DNA from 3 places in the Streptomyces sp. NPDC005775 genome. Region 1 is predicted to be linked to each of the others. Evidence: riboswitches for the same ligand, from Rfam matches in the RefSeq annotation. Region 1 holds a riboswitch; each other region holds the start of a gene.

Region 1 (3,746 bases):
CCGCACGCCCGGAGGAGAGGCCCGCCATGTACCGCCCCGCCGCCCGCCACGTACTGCCTGAGTTCACGGAGCGCACGTCCCAGGGGACCCGCACGCTCGATCCCTACTCCAAGCTGCTGGCCGAACGGGTCGTGTTCCTCGGGACGCCCGTCGACGACACGGCGGCCACCGATCTGGTCGCCCAGTTCATGTACCTGGAGCACGACGCTCCCGACCGGCCCATCTCCCTTTACATCAACTCCCCCGGCGGCTCGTTCGGCGCCATGACCGCCGTCTACGACACGATGGCGTTCCTCACCTGCGAGGTGGAGACCTTCTGCCTCGGCCAGGCCGTGGCCGGTGCGGCCGTGCTGCTCGCGGCGGGAGCCCCGGGCAGACGGCACGCCCTGCCGGGTGCCCGCGTGATGGTGCGCCAGCCGGAACTCGCGGAGCCGGTGCGGGGGCAGCCGTCGGACCTGGAGATCGAGGCGCGGGAACTGGCCCGCATGCGCGAGACCCTGACCGGCATGCTGGCCCGTCACACCGGCCGCTCCGCCGCACAGATCACCGCCGACACCGAGCGCGACCTCATCCTCGACGCCGAGGGCGCCAAGGACTACGGACTGGTCGACCACATCGTCCAGAACCGGGGACCTCTGCCGCCGTCACACTCGGCGCGGTGAAATCACCATGCCGTCGCCCGAGTTCGCGCCGCTGCCCGCCCTGACCCGCGCGGAGGGCGAGTTCATCGACCGCTACCTGCAAGTCCTCGACCAGGTGGGCCGGATCAATCCGGTCCACGGCGGCGACACCTACGGCGCCCTGCGCGCCGCTCAGGCACTGGCCTCGTACTCGGCCGCGCTGCGGGACGCGCTCGCGCTGATGCACGAGCGGGGTGAATCCCGGATCCACGCCGTCACGTTGACCCGGGCGCTGCGCGTACTGGACGGCGAACGGCGCTCCGGGCGGGTCACCGTCCCGCCCGACCCGCCGAGTTGATCAGCCCACCGGGTCGACACGCCCGACGCGTCGACCGATTTTCCTCGCTCGTTCGGCGTAGACGTTACTTCTCACGAGGGACAACTCGATTTGCGCTCTCAAGGGGACTCCTGGGTGAGATCTTCCGTTCCGTCGCTGGTGCGGCACCGCACGCGAGGGGCTGACTGCGGCCCGAAAAGCCCTATTCACACCTGAACGGGCGAAACGTGACGAGTGTCACATATAGCCGTTTCGCCTCGGAAATCGGGCACTGGGTGAGTCAAGATCCCTGGGACGACAAGCCCCCGCCACCGCGGCGGGGCGGTCCGGGCGGACGCCGAGTCCTGCCGCTGTCCGGATGCCTGGTCGACAGGAGTGGATCGGCAGGAGTGGAGGACCCAAGCACAACGGGCTGACCGGATTTCCGGTTGGCCCTCGGGGTGAAGCCGCATCTGCGGCCGGGCGACTTCGCCGGCCCGAACCCGACAGGTCATCCTTCACAGGCGGCTGACGAAGGGTTGCGCATGACTGCGCAGGTTCATGTCCCGTCTCTGCTTGCCCGGGCCACGACGGCCTCGGTGATGACGCTCGCCGCCGTCGGCGGCACGTTGTTCGTTCCCGGCGCCGTGAGCGACGCCCAGGCCGCGACCCATTCGATGAAGGCGCTCAACATCGCCGCGTCGAAGAAGGGGGCACCCTACCGGTGGGGCGCCACCGGACCCAGCCGCTTCGACTGTTCCGGGCTGACGCTGTACTCGTTCAAGAAGGCCGGCAAGAAGCTCCCGCGCACGGCCCAGCAGCAGTACAACAAGACCCGCCACATCTCGTCGTCCAAGCGGCAACGCGGCGATCTGGTCTTCTTCCACTCCGGCCGCAGCATCTACCACGTGGGCATCTACGCGGGCAGCGGCAAGATCTGGCACTCACCCAAGACCGGGGCCGTGGTCCGCCTGGAGAAGATCTGGACGAAGAGCGTCTACTACGGGCGGGTCCGTTGAGCCCGCTGTCCGGCCCACACTGCCGCACCGGCGCCGCAGCGGGCCCGTCACCCCCCAGCCGCCCGCACACGGGAGCGGGCGACCGGTCCAGGGCTCCGGCGCGCGGACCCGGGCCGGCCACAGGCCGGGGCGGCTCTCCGGCGCGCGGATCCGGGGCCGGCCACGTCACCTCGGTGAACGGCCGGCGCGGTGGCGCGCGTCAGTGCTGAGCGGGTACGTGCCAGGGCAGCGCGATCCAGACGGTCTTCCCGCCGTCCGCGGTCGGGGTGACGGTCAGCCGGCCCCCGTACTCCTTGGCCAGCGAGCGGATGATCACCATGCCGCGGCCGTTGTCCTGCTGCACGGCCGCCGGGAGCCTCTGGGGCCAGCGTGGGTGACTGTCCGTCACCCCGAGGCGCAGCTGTTCCTCCCGCTCCAGCCGTAGGTCCACGGTGAAGGTGGGTGACTGCCCGAAGGTGTGCTGGACCGCGTTGGTCGCGAGCTCCGACACGATGAGCCGGACCGTGTCGCCCGTGTCCGTGCCGTCGGGCAGCCCCCATTCGGCCAGCACCCGGGCGACGTACCGCCGGGCTGCGGAGACCGAGACCGGCTCGCTCGGCAGAGTGACGCGTGCTTCTTGATGGTCCGCCATGGCGAGCCGTCCCTTTCCCACCCGGAAGCGACCCCGCGATCGATGGTCCGGGTTGTGCTTCGCGCCAGATTGCCACTGATGCTGCCCTCTGTAACGACGATCCACCAAGATATGCATATATCTGTCGCTCGAAGCGGTGAACTCTGCCCCGGTTGCCCCGCAGGGGGGCCACACTGTCCGCTCGACGGAGAGTGGGAGGGAGGCACCACATGCAGCACGGCCCTGCGGTGCGACGCCGCAAGCTCGGGGAGGAGCTGCGGAGTCTGCGCCATGCGTCGGGACTCACGAGCCGGGACGCGGCCCGCCTGCTGGGATGGCACCAGTCGAAGGTGAGCCGGATCGAGACCGGCGTGAGCGGAGTACAGCCCGGTGATGTGACCCGGCTGCTCGACGCGTACGGCACGGACGACCCGAAGCTGCGCGAGGTCCTTGAGGCGCTCGCGGGTTCGGCGGGCGGCGGGGGCGCGGGATGGTGGCACGCGTACCGCGGCCTGATCCCGCCGCAGTACCGCGACTTCATCAGTCTGGAGTCACAGGCGCGCACGGCCCGCACCCTGGAGACATCGGTGGTGCCGGGTCTGCTGCAGACCGCCGATTACGCCCGCGCGGTGACCCGGGCCTCGCTCGACGGGCTGCCCGTCGGACAGCTGGACTCGCTGGTGAAGGTGCGGCTGGCACGGCAGGGGGTCCTGCGGAGTGATCCCCCGCTGAGGCTGAGCGCGGTGCTGGACGAGGCGGTGCTGCGGCGGGAGGTCGGCGGCCGGCGGGTGATGCGGGAGCAACTGCGCCACCTCAGCCGGGTAGCTCAACTACCCCATGTGCGCATTCAGTTGCTGCCGTTCTCGGTCGGTGGCTATGTGGGCCTCACCGGACCTTTCGTTATCTTCTCTTTTCCGCACACTTCTGATCTGGATGTGGTCGTTCTTGACCATTTGATGAGTAGCCTCTACCTGGAGCGGAAAGAAGACCTCGAGGCGTACAGCTCGGCCTTCCGCACTCTGCAGGCACACGCGCTGTCGCCGGAGCACTCGTTGGACCTGATCGCCGCAATCGACCGCGGCGGTCAGTGACCCCGGACTGCCCGAGGGGGGCGTCATGTCGGATTGCCTCGCACAGCACGCGTTACGTTGGCGGCGCAGCAGCCGCAGCACGGGAATGAA
Region 2 (3,746 bases), on a different contig from region 1:
CGCGGCAAGCACCTTCCGGCCGCGCTCCGACTCCAGGTGCGTGCCCGCGCTGCCGGCCCGGGCGCTCTCCACGGCCGTACCCGGGCGGTACTTGCCGGTGAGGAACCCGGAGGCGAGGGCGTAGTACGGGACGGCCGCGAGCCCGGCGTCGGCGGCGGTGTCCTGGAGCTCGCCCTCGTACGTGTCCCGGGAGACGAGGTTGTAGTGCGGCTGCAGGGCCACGTAACGGGCGAGCCCTTCGCGCTCCGAGAAGTCCAGCGAGGCGCGCAGCCGCTGCGGGCTGATGTTGGAAGCGGCGATCTCGCGGACCTTGCCCTCCTTCACCAGCTGGTCGAGGGCGGTGATGATCTCCTCGACCGGGACCGTCTCGTCGTCGAAGTGCGTGTAATACAGATCGATGTGGTCGGTGTCGAGCCGGCGCAGCGACTCCTCGGCGGCGGCCTTGATGGTGGGGGCGGAGAGCCCCTTGTACGCGGGGTGGGCGCCGGCCTTGGTGGCCACGACGATGTCGGAGCGGTTGCCGCGCGCGGCGAGCCACTTGCCGATGAGGGTCTCGGACTCGCCGCCCTCGTTGCCGGGGACCCAGGCCGAGTAGGCGTCGGCGGTGTCGACGAAGTTGCCGCCGGCCGCCACGTAGGCGTCGAGGACGGCGAAGGACTGTGCCTCGTCGGCGGTCCAGCCGAAGACGTTGCCCCCGAGGGCGAGGGGGAAGACCTGAAGGCTCGACGAGCCGAGCTTGCGGAGAGAAGTCATGGGGGAATAACCGCTTCCACCGGCTCCACTATTCCGTGGCCCGTACATCTGAACGGCCGCGACGTACGAACGGGCGCCGCGTACGGACGGCCGCGACGTAGGAACGAGCGCCGCGTACGGACGGCCGCGACGTAGGAACGAGCGCCGCGTACAGACGGGCGGGCACGTACGGACGGCCGCGACGTACCAACGGGAACAGACCGGCAGCCCTGACGTCGGGGGGTGAGCGTCAGGGCTGCCGGGGTTTCAGGGGCCGGGAATCCGGCGGGGGAACGGTCTCAGACCGTGAGGCCCCGGGCGCGCAGCCAGGCCATCGGGTCGATGCCGGTGCCGTCCGCGGTGTGGACCTCCAGGTGGAGGTGCGGTCCGGTCACGTTGCCGGTCGCGCCGACGCGTCCGATGGTGTCACCGGTGGTGACCTTCTGGCCGATGCTGACATCCATCGAGGACTGGTGGCAGAACCACAGTTCCGTGCCGTCCTCCAGCTCCAGGACCGTGCGGTAGCCGTAGGAACCCGAGTAGCCGGCCGACTTGACCGTGCCGCTGTGGATCGCCTTGATCGGCGTACCCGTCGGCGCCGCGAAGTCGAGGCCCGTGTGGTAGCCGGAGGACCACATCGATCCGGCTTCGCCGAAGGTCGAAGTGATCGTGTACGAGGAGGTGGGGATGGCGTAGCTGGCGGCGAGCTTGGCGAGGCGCAGTGCCTCCGCCTTCTTCGCCGCCTCCTCCGCCGCCTTCTTCTTCTCTGCGGCGATCTTGGCCTCGGCGGCGTCCTGCTGCTTCTTCGCCTCGGCGGCCGCCTTCTCGGCGGCGGCCGTCTCCGCTGCCGCCTTGACCTCGGCGTCGGCCGCGTCCTGCTGCTGCTCGGCCTGCTGGAGGATGCGGGCGCGGAGCGCCTCACCCGCGTCGGTGGAGCCCTGCTCGGCCTCGGCGGTGGTGATGCCGGCGGTCGTCAGCGGGGCTGAGGCAACCACGGCCTCCTGGGCCTCGGCCTCGGACCCGCCCGAGAACAGTGCGCCGACGCCGGGGAGGGACTTGGCGTCGGGAAGGTTGTCCGCGATGGAATCGGGAAGGGAGATGGAGACCGGCGGCTTGCTCTGGGCGGTGGCCATGCCACCCGCACCGACGGCCGCGATGACGCCGACGCCGAGGACGGTGGAGCTACGGGCCAGACCATTGCGCTGCTTGGCGACGCGGTGCTTGCCGCGGACGGGGCGGACGGACTCCTCGGTGGGGTTCCATTCCTCCCAGGCCCGCTCGGGCCCGGTCTCGTCGGCGCGGAAGTCGTTGCCGAAGTCGCTGCCCCGATCGGTCCCGTAGTCGGTCGCGTAGTCGGCCCCGTACTCCGTACCGAAAGCGGTGGCGGGCCGGGTCGCGAAGTCATCGACGTACTCGGACCCGAACCGGGAGGGAGCTTCGGGGGCAGGCTTGTTGGACGCCACGGGGGCGCACTCCTTTCCTTCCTTCTCGCCTACCGGGTTAGCTGACGGGTTCGGAGCAGGAAGGTCTCCTACGGGTGCCTCCGTCTCACGAACAAGACAGAGATGCCCGATTCACCCCATGTAGGTGGTTCCCCGGTTCCCTTGCGGAATTCGGCGCTCGCGCACGGTGCCGCCACTGACGGCGGCTGGGACAACCGCGCTGCGTTATCGAACGTTAATAGACACCGGGGTCCGATTCCAAGCCGTTCCCACTGATCGTTCACGTCTTTGGCCTGGACTTTACGGGACACAACCGGGTGGAATCGGGCGAGTTGATCGCCCCTCATCCGGTACCCATTTTCTGACGTTGCGTCAATCGTTATGCGGAGGGGTGCCCTTCGATTACGGACGGTGGCATCGGCGTCAACCGCTCGTTCCCGGCCCGCTCCGGCGCCGGGCTCACCCGCCGCCGCCCCCGAGTCCGACGATCTTCACGGTTCTGCGCCGGTCCGGCTGCCCCTCGGCGGGACGGGCGACCGCGAGGAGCGCCATGTCGTCCGTCGACTCGCCCCCCGTGTGCAGGCGCACGTCATCGGTCAGCGCGGAGAGGAGCTCCTCCGGCCCCGGGAAGATCCGCCCCCGCAACCGCTCGGCAGGGTCGTAGAAAACCCCTCCGGCGTCGCGGGCCTCGGAGAGGCCGTCCGTGTAGAGGAGGAGCGTCGCGCCGGCGGGCAGGTCCCACTCGTCCGCCCGGTCCGGCCACACCCCCAGGTCCATCCCCAGCGGCAGCGCGGGCAGCGACGGCCCGAGCACCTCCAGCGCCCCGTCCGAGTGCAGCAGCAACGGGTCCGGGTGGCCGCGGTTGACGATCCGCACCCTGGACTCACCCGGCGGAATCTCCGCGAGCACGGCGGTGACGAAGCCCTCGACCGCGTCGAGGCCGCCACGCCGGCTCGACTCCCGCGCCAGTGCGCGCTCCAGTCGCCGCGCCACATCCTCCAGGGTCTCCGCCTCCTCGGCGGCCTCCCGGAAGGCACCGATGACCACCGCCACCGCCTCGACGGCGTCCAGCCCCTTGCCCCGCACGTCCCCGACCACCAGCCGCACGCCCCGCGGGGTGTCCGTAACCGAGAACAGGTCACCGCCGACGAACTCGTCCGCCTGGGCCGCCTCGTACCGGGCCGCCACATGCAGCCCGCCGATCCGCTCGGACGGGGTCGGCAGCACGGCCCGCATGGCCGTCTCCGCGATGACGCGTGCCGAGGCCAGTTGCTCGTTGCTCCGGCGCACCACCCCGTTGATCACGACGGCGAGCACGGAGACGGTGAGGACGGTGAGCAGTTCGATGACGGGCACGACCTGGAACAGGGTGCCGCTGTAGGCCCGCAGCCCCACGACGGCCAGCAGCGCGGCGACACCTGTACCGATGGTGGCGGCCAGCGAGAAGAACGGAGCGGCGATCAGCGGAGCCGCCGCGTACAAGGGGATGGCAGTGAACTTCGGTGGGCTCACGGCATCGAACAGCACACCCCCGACGATCATCACGGCAGGGAGCGCCCGGACGAACCGGCG
Region 3 (3,746 bases), on a different contig from region 1:
TGCCGCCGGCGCAGAAGCTCACCAGGTCCGGGGCGAGTTCCTTGGCGCGCGGTACCTGCTCCTCGACGATCTGGTCGAGGAGGCGTCCTCGTACGGCGAGATTGGCGTACCGGAAGTTCCCGTGAGCGGTGCCTGTCGCCGCGCCGAGGTCCGGGAGCTGGTCCGCGAGGAGTACCGCGAACCGGTCCGCCCAGCCGACGAAGGTTCCGTCCGGACCGGGGTCACCGACTCCCTCGGTGAAACTGTCGCCGATCGCCGCGTACGACCCGATGGCGCCCCGTTGGTTGTTGACGCCCTGATGGATGTTGTTCGAATCGTCTGCCACAAGGGCATATCCTGCACCGCCGAATGTGACCTACGCGACCGTAATACGGGGTTGACGGGTGGTGAGATAGACCACCCAGTCAGTTTTTGGTAAAGGGGGAATAAGCAGAGGGACGGTGCGCCGCCGCGCACCGTCCCTCTATGCATTGCTCAGGTCCGGTTCACCGGACCGGTGTTGCCCCTGCTGCCCGGATCAGACGTTGATCCCGTGCGACGCCAGGTAGGCGATGGGGTCGATGTCCGAGCCGTACGCCGGACCCGTGCGGACCTCGAAGTGGAGGTGCGGGCCGGTGGCGTTGCCGGTGGAGCCGGACAGGCCGACCTGCTGGCCCGCGGTCACGGTCTGGCCGGCCGAGACGGAGAGCGAGGACATGTGGCCGTACTGCGAGTAGTGGCCGTCGGCGTGCTTGATGACGACCTCGTTGCCGTACGCGCCGCCCCAGCCGGCGGTGACGACGGTGCCGGAGGTGATCGCCTTCACGCTCGTGCCGGTGGACACGGGGAAGTCGATGCCGGTGTGGCTGCCGCTGGACCAGTTGGAACCGGAGGCGCGGTAGGCGGTGGTGTGGTTGCCCGGGACCGGGTGGACGTAACCGGAGTCGCTGCTCTGGGCGGCCGGCGCCGAGGTCTCCTCGGACGACGAGGCGTCGGAGGAGGACGACGACGAGTCCGACGTCGTGGACGCCTTCGTCCCGGTCGTGGCCGGGGCCTTGGACGGGGCCTTCGACGGGGTGGTGGAGCCCGTGGAGGTGGTCGAGGCGTGGCCCCAGGCCTTGCCGCCGAGGGTCAGCTTCATGCCCGGGAAGATCAGGCTCGGGTCGTCGCCGACGACCTTGCGGTTGTCCTGGTACAGCTTCTCCCAGCCGCCCTTGAGCTTGTGCTCGGCAGCGATCTTCGACAGGTAGTCGCCGGAGACCACGGAGTACGTCTTGGAACCGGCCTGCTTCTGCGCCACCGGCTTGGCCGGGGTGGCGTGCGTGGCGGCGGCCGACTGCGAGGTGGCGGGAGCGGCCTGCTCCGCGGCGTTGGCACCGGTGGCGCCGAGCAGCGGCAGCGCGATGACGGCTCCACCGGCACTCGCGACGACGACGCCACGGGCGATGGTGCTGGACTTGGGACGGCGGTGCTTACCCGATATGGGCATGAAGGTTTCCCTCTCCGGCGCCTGCGAGGTGAGCTGTCGGGTTCGGACTGGAGATGTCCGGTCGCGACTGGCGCGACTTCACCCCGAGCCGGCCGGATTCCCGGTCGGCGGCTTACCTGGTTCCCCCGCTCCTGCCACGCGGTGAGTGAGTGCGAATTCCGGGCGGCGGCAGGATTAGGCGGTCCGTCCGGATTGCAGCGAACGTAAGCGAGCCGGGACGGCGGAAACAAGCCACGGGTTCCGTGCGGGATTCCGCTTCGGAAAATCGGCGAGGAATTCCGGTCACACTCCGTGGATTACTGATCTTGGCTTTCCGCACCGTGCACGGAATACCCCCACGCCCCGCCGCCACACACCGTCACGGATATGATCCCGCTCACGAGCGGTCGATCATCTCCCGCACAACCGGGGCATGTTCAGCCAAAGGCCCCAATACGGACATGTCATGCCCATCGCCCCATCGCGACGAGACATCCGGGACGGCCGGCTCACGCTTCCGGCGCGCCGACCTGTCGGACGGGCCCGAAGGGCGGGCATGCGCGCGGGCCCGAAGTGCGGACCCGAAGTACGGGCATGACCAAGATGGTTGCCCGAGGAATCAATGTCGTATCGTCACGAGAGTGGACCCGCGGGCGACACGCGCCCCCGGCAGAGCCTCCAGGAGTGACCGTGACGCAGCAGCTGCCGCAGACCCCGCCGACGGAGCCCCAGCTGGCAGGTGTCCGCAATTTCCGTGATGTGGGCGGCCTGCCCACCTCGGACGGGCGCCGCGTGCGGTACGGGCGGCTCTACCGCAGTGGCCACCTGGCGCACGCCACCGCCGAGGACGCCGCGTTCCTCACCGGTCTCGGCCTGCACACCGTCTTCGACTTCCGCAACGTGGCCGACCACAAGCTGGACGGCCTGGACGTGGAGCTGCCGGGCGTGCGCAATGTGAGCATCCCACTCAGTGACCCGGCGGACGGTGCCGAGTTCTGGCGGATGGTGCGCGACGGCGACATGGACGAGCTGCGGTCGATCCTGGCCGACGGCAAGGGGTCCCGCCGCATGATCGCTTCCTATCGCCGGACCATCCTGGACCGCACGGCCGAGCACAGCCGGGTCCTGCACGCTCTGGCCGAGGACAGCATGCCGGCGCTGATGCACTGCGCCGCGGGAAAGGACCGCGCGGGTCTCTCGATCGCGGTGTCCCTGCTCGCCGTCGGCGTCGAGCGCGAGGCCATCGAGGCCGACTACCTCAAGTCGAACGACGCGCACCGCCGCTACAGGATCCGCCGCAGCGACACCTCCGCCGCCGGAATGTCGCCCGAGGTGATGGAACTGCTCAATCCGCTCTTCGGCGCCCACCCCGACTACCTGGCGGCCGCCTTCACCACCATCGACGAGACCTGGGGCACGACCGACCGCTACCTCTCCGAGGGCCTCAGGATCACCCCGGAGACACGGGAGCGGCTGCGCGAGCGCCTGCTCGACTAGGGCCTTTCGTCTGGCTGGATCGGGCCGCCCCCGGGCCTGATCGCGCGGGAGGCGTCCTCGACCATCACCCGCCGGCTACTGGTTGTGCATCCCGACGGCGAACAGCAGATAGAGGAAGCCCGCGATGATGTGCCCGGCCACCAGGTAGGCGAAGAGCCTGATGACGAGCCCGCGGGGCATCTTCTTCTCCTGCGGGTCGTAGTTCTTGGGCCGGCCCGGGCCGAACGGGTCGTAGTCCTCGGAATCGGTCATGACAGGTCCTCTCTGGCGACCGGCGGGGCCGGTGGCGGGGACGGAGCTTCAGCGACGGTGGATCCCGCTGCCGAGGCACAGCTCGGCGGCGGGGCTCTGCAGCAGGGTGTGGACGAAGAGCAGCTCGGCACCGTCACGGTCCAGGGCCGCGAGCCGGTGCGGGGTGAGCGAGTCGAAGTGCGCGCTGTCACCGGGAGCGAGGTCGTGGACCGTCTCCCCGAGAGTCACCCTGAGGTGCCCCGCCAGGACGTACAGCCACTCCTCGCCGGGGTGGACGCGCACCAGGTCGCCCTGGGCGCCGTGCGGCACCCGGACGCGCAGGGCCTGCATCGCCCGCCCCGGACCGCCGGCCTGCTGGTACATCCAGCCGTCGGCCTCGGCACCCTCGAACCGGCGGCCGCGGACGATCGCGTCACGTTCCGGGGGGATCTCGCCGAGCAGCTCGGAGACCGTCGTACCGTAGATCCTGGCGAGTCCGAGCAGCATCGGCAGTGAGGGCTGGCGCCGTCCCGTCTCGAGCCGGGACAGGTGGGCGGGCGAGAGCCCGGCC

The links. A riboswitch is a leader RNA that binds a small molecule or an ion and turns the genes downstream of it on or off. The one in region 1 is predicted to bind cyclic di-AMP.
Region 2: another riboswitch for cyclic di-AMP. It lies ahead of ACFYPA_RS19665 (M23 family metallopeptidase); the one in region 1 lies ahead of ACFYPA_RS22000 (C40 family peptidase).
Region 3: another riboswitch for cyclic di-AMP. It lies ahead of ACFYPA_RS02930 (peptidoglycan DD-metalloendopeptidase family protein); the one in region 1 lies ahead of ACFYPA_RS22000 (C40 family peptidase).

Annotation. Positions count from the first base shown of each region.
Region 1 is NZ_JBIAIU010000009.1:237,782-241,527, forward strand. It holds gene ACFYPA_RS21990 (ATP-dependent Clp protease proteolytic subunit) at 27-662, shown strand; gene ACFYPA_RS21995 (hypothetical protein) at 670-978, shown strand; cyclic di-AMP (ydaO/yuaA leader) riboswitch at 1,283-1,478, shown strand; gene ACFYPA_RS22000 (C40 family peptidase) at 1,482-1,955, shown strand; gene ACFYPA_RS22005 (ATP-binding protein) at 2,155-2,586, opposite strand; gene ACFYPA_RS22010 (helix-turn-helix domain-containing protein) at 2,796-3,656, shown strand; gene ACFYPA_RS22015 (DUF397 domain-containing protein) at 3,682-3,746, shown strand, end outside.
Region 2 is NZ_JBIAIU010000008.1:22,310-26,055, forward strand. It holds gene ACFYPA_RS19660 (aldo/keto reductase) at 1-753, opposite strand, end outside; gene ACFYPA_RS19665 (M23 family metallopeptidase) at 1,032-2,195, opposite strand; cyclic di-AMP (ydaO/yuaA leader) riboswitch at 2,207-2,361, opposite strand; gene ACFYPA_RS19670 (PP2C family protein-serine/threonine phosphatase) at 2,634-3,746, opposite strand, start outside.
Region 3 is NZ_JBIAIU010000001.1:657,971-661,716, forward strand. It holds gene ACFYPA_RS02925 (SGNH/GDSL hydrolase family protein) at 1-325, opposite strand, end outside; gene ACFYPA_RS02930 (peptidoglycan DD-metalloendopeptidase family protein) at 518-1,468, opposite strand; cyclic di-AMP (ydaO/yuaA leader) riboswitch at 1,472-1,626, opposite strand; gene ACFYPA_RS02935 (tyrosine-protein phosphatase) at 2,138-2,944, shown strand; gene ACFYPA_RS02940 (DUF6126 family protein) at 3,020-3,196, opposite strand; gene ACFYPA_RS02945 (XRE family transcriptional regulator) at 3,245-3,746, opposite strand, start outside.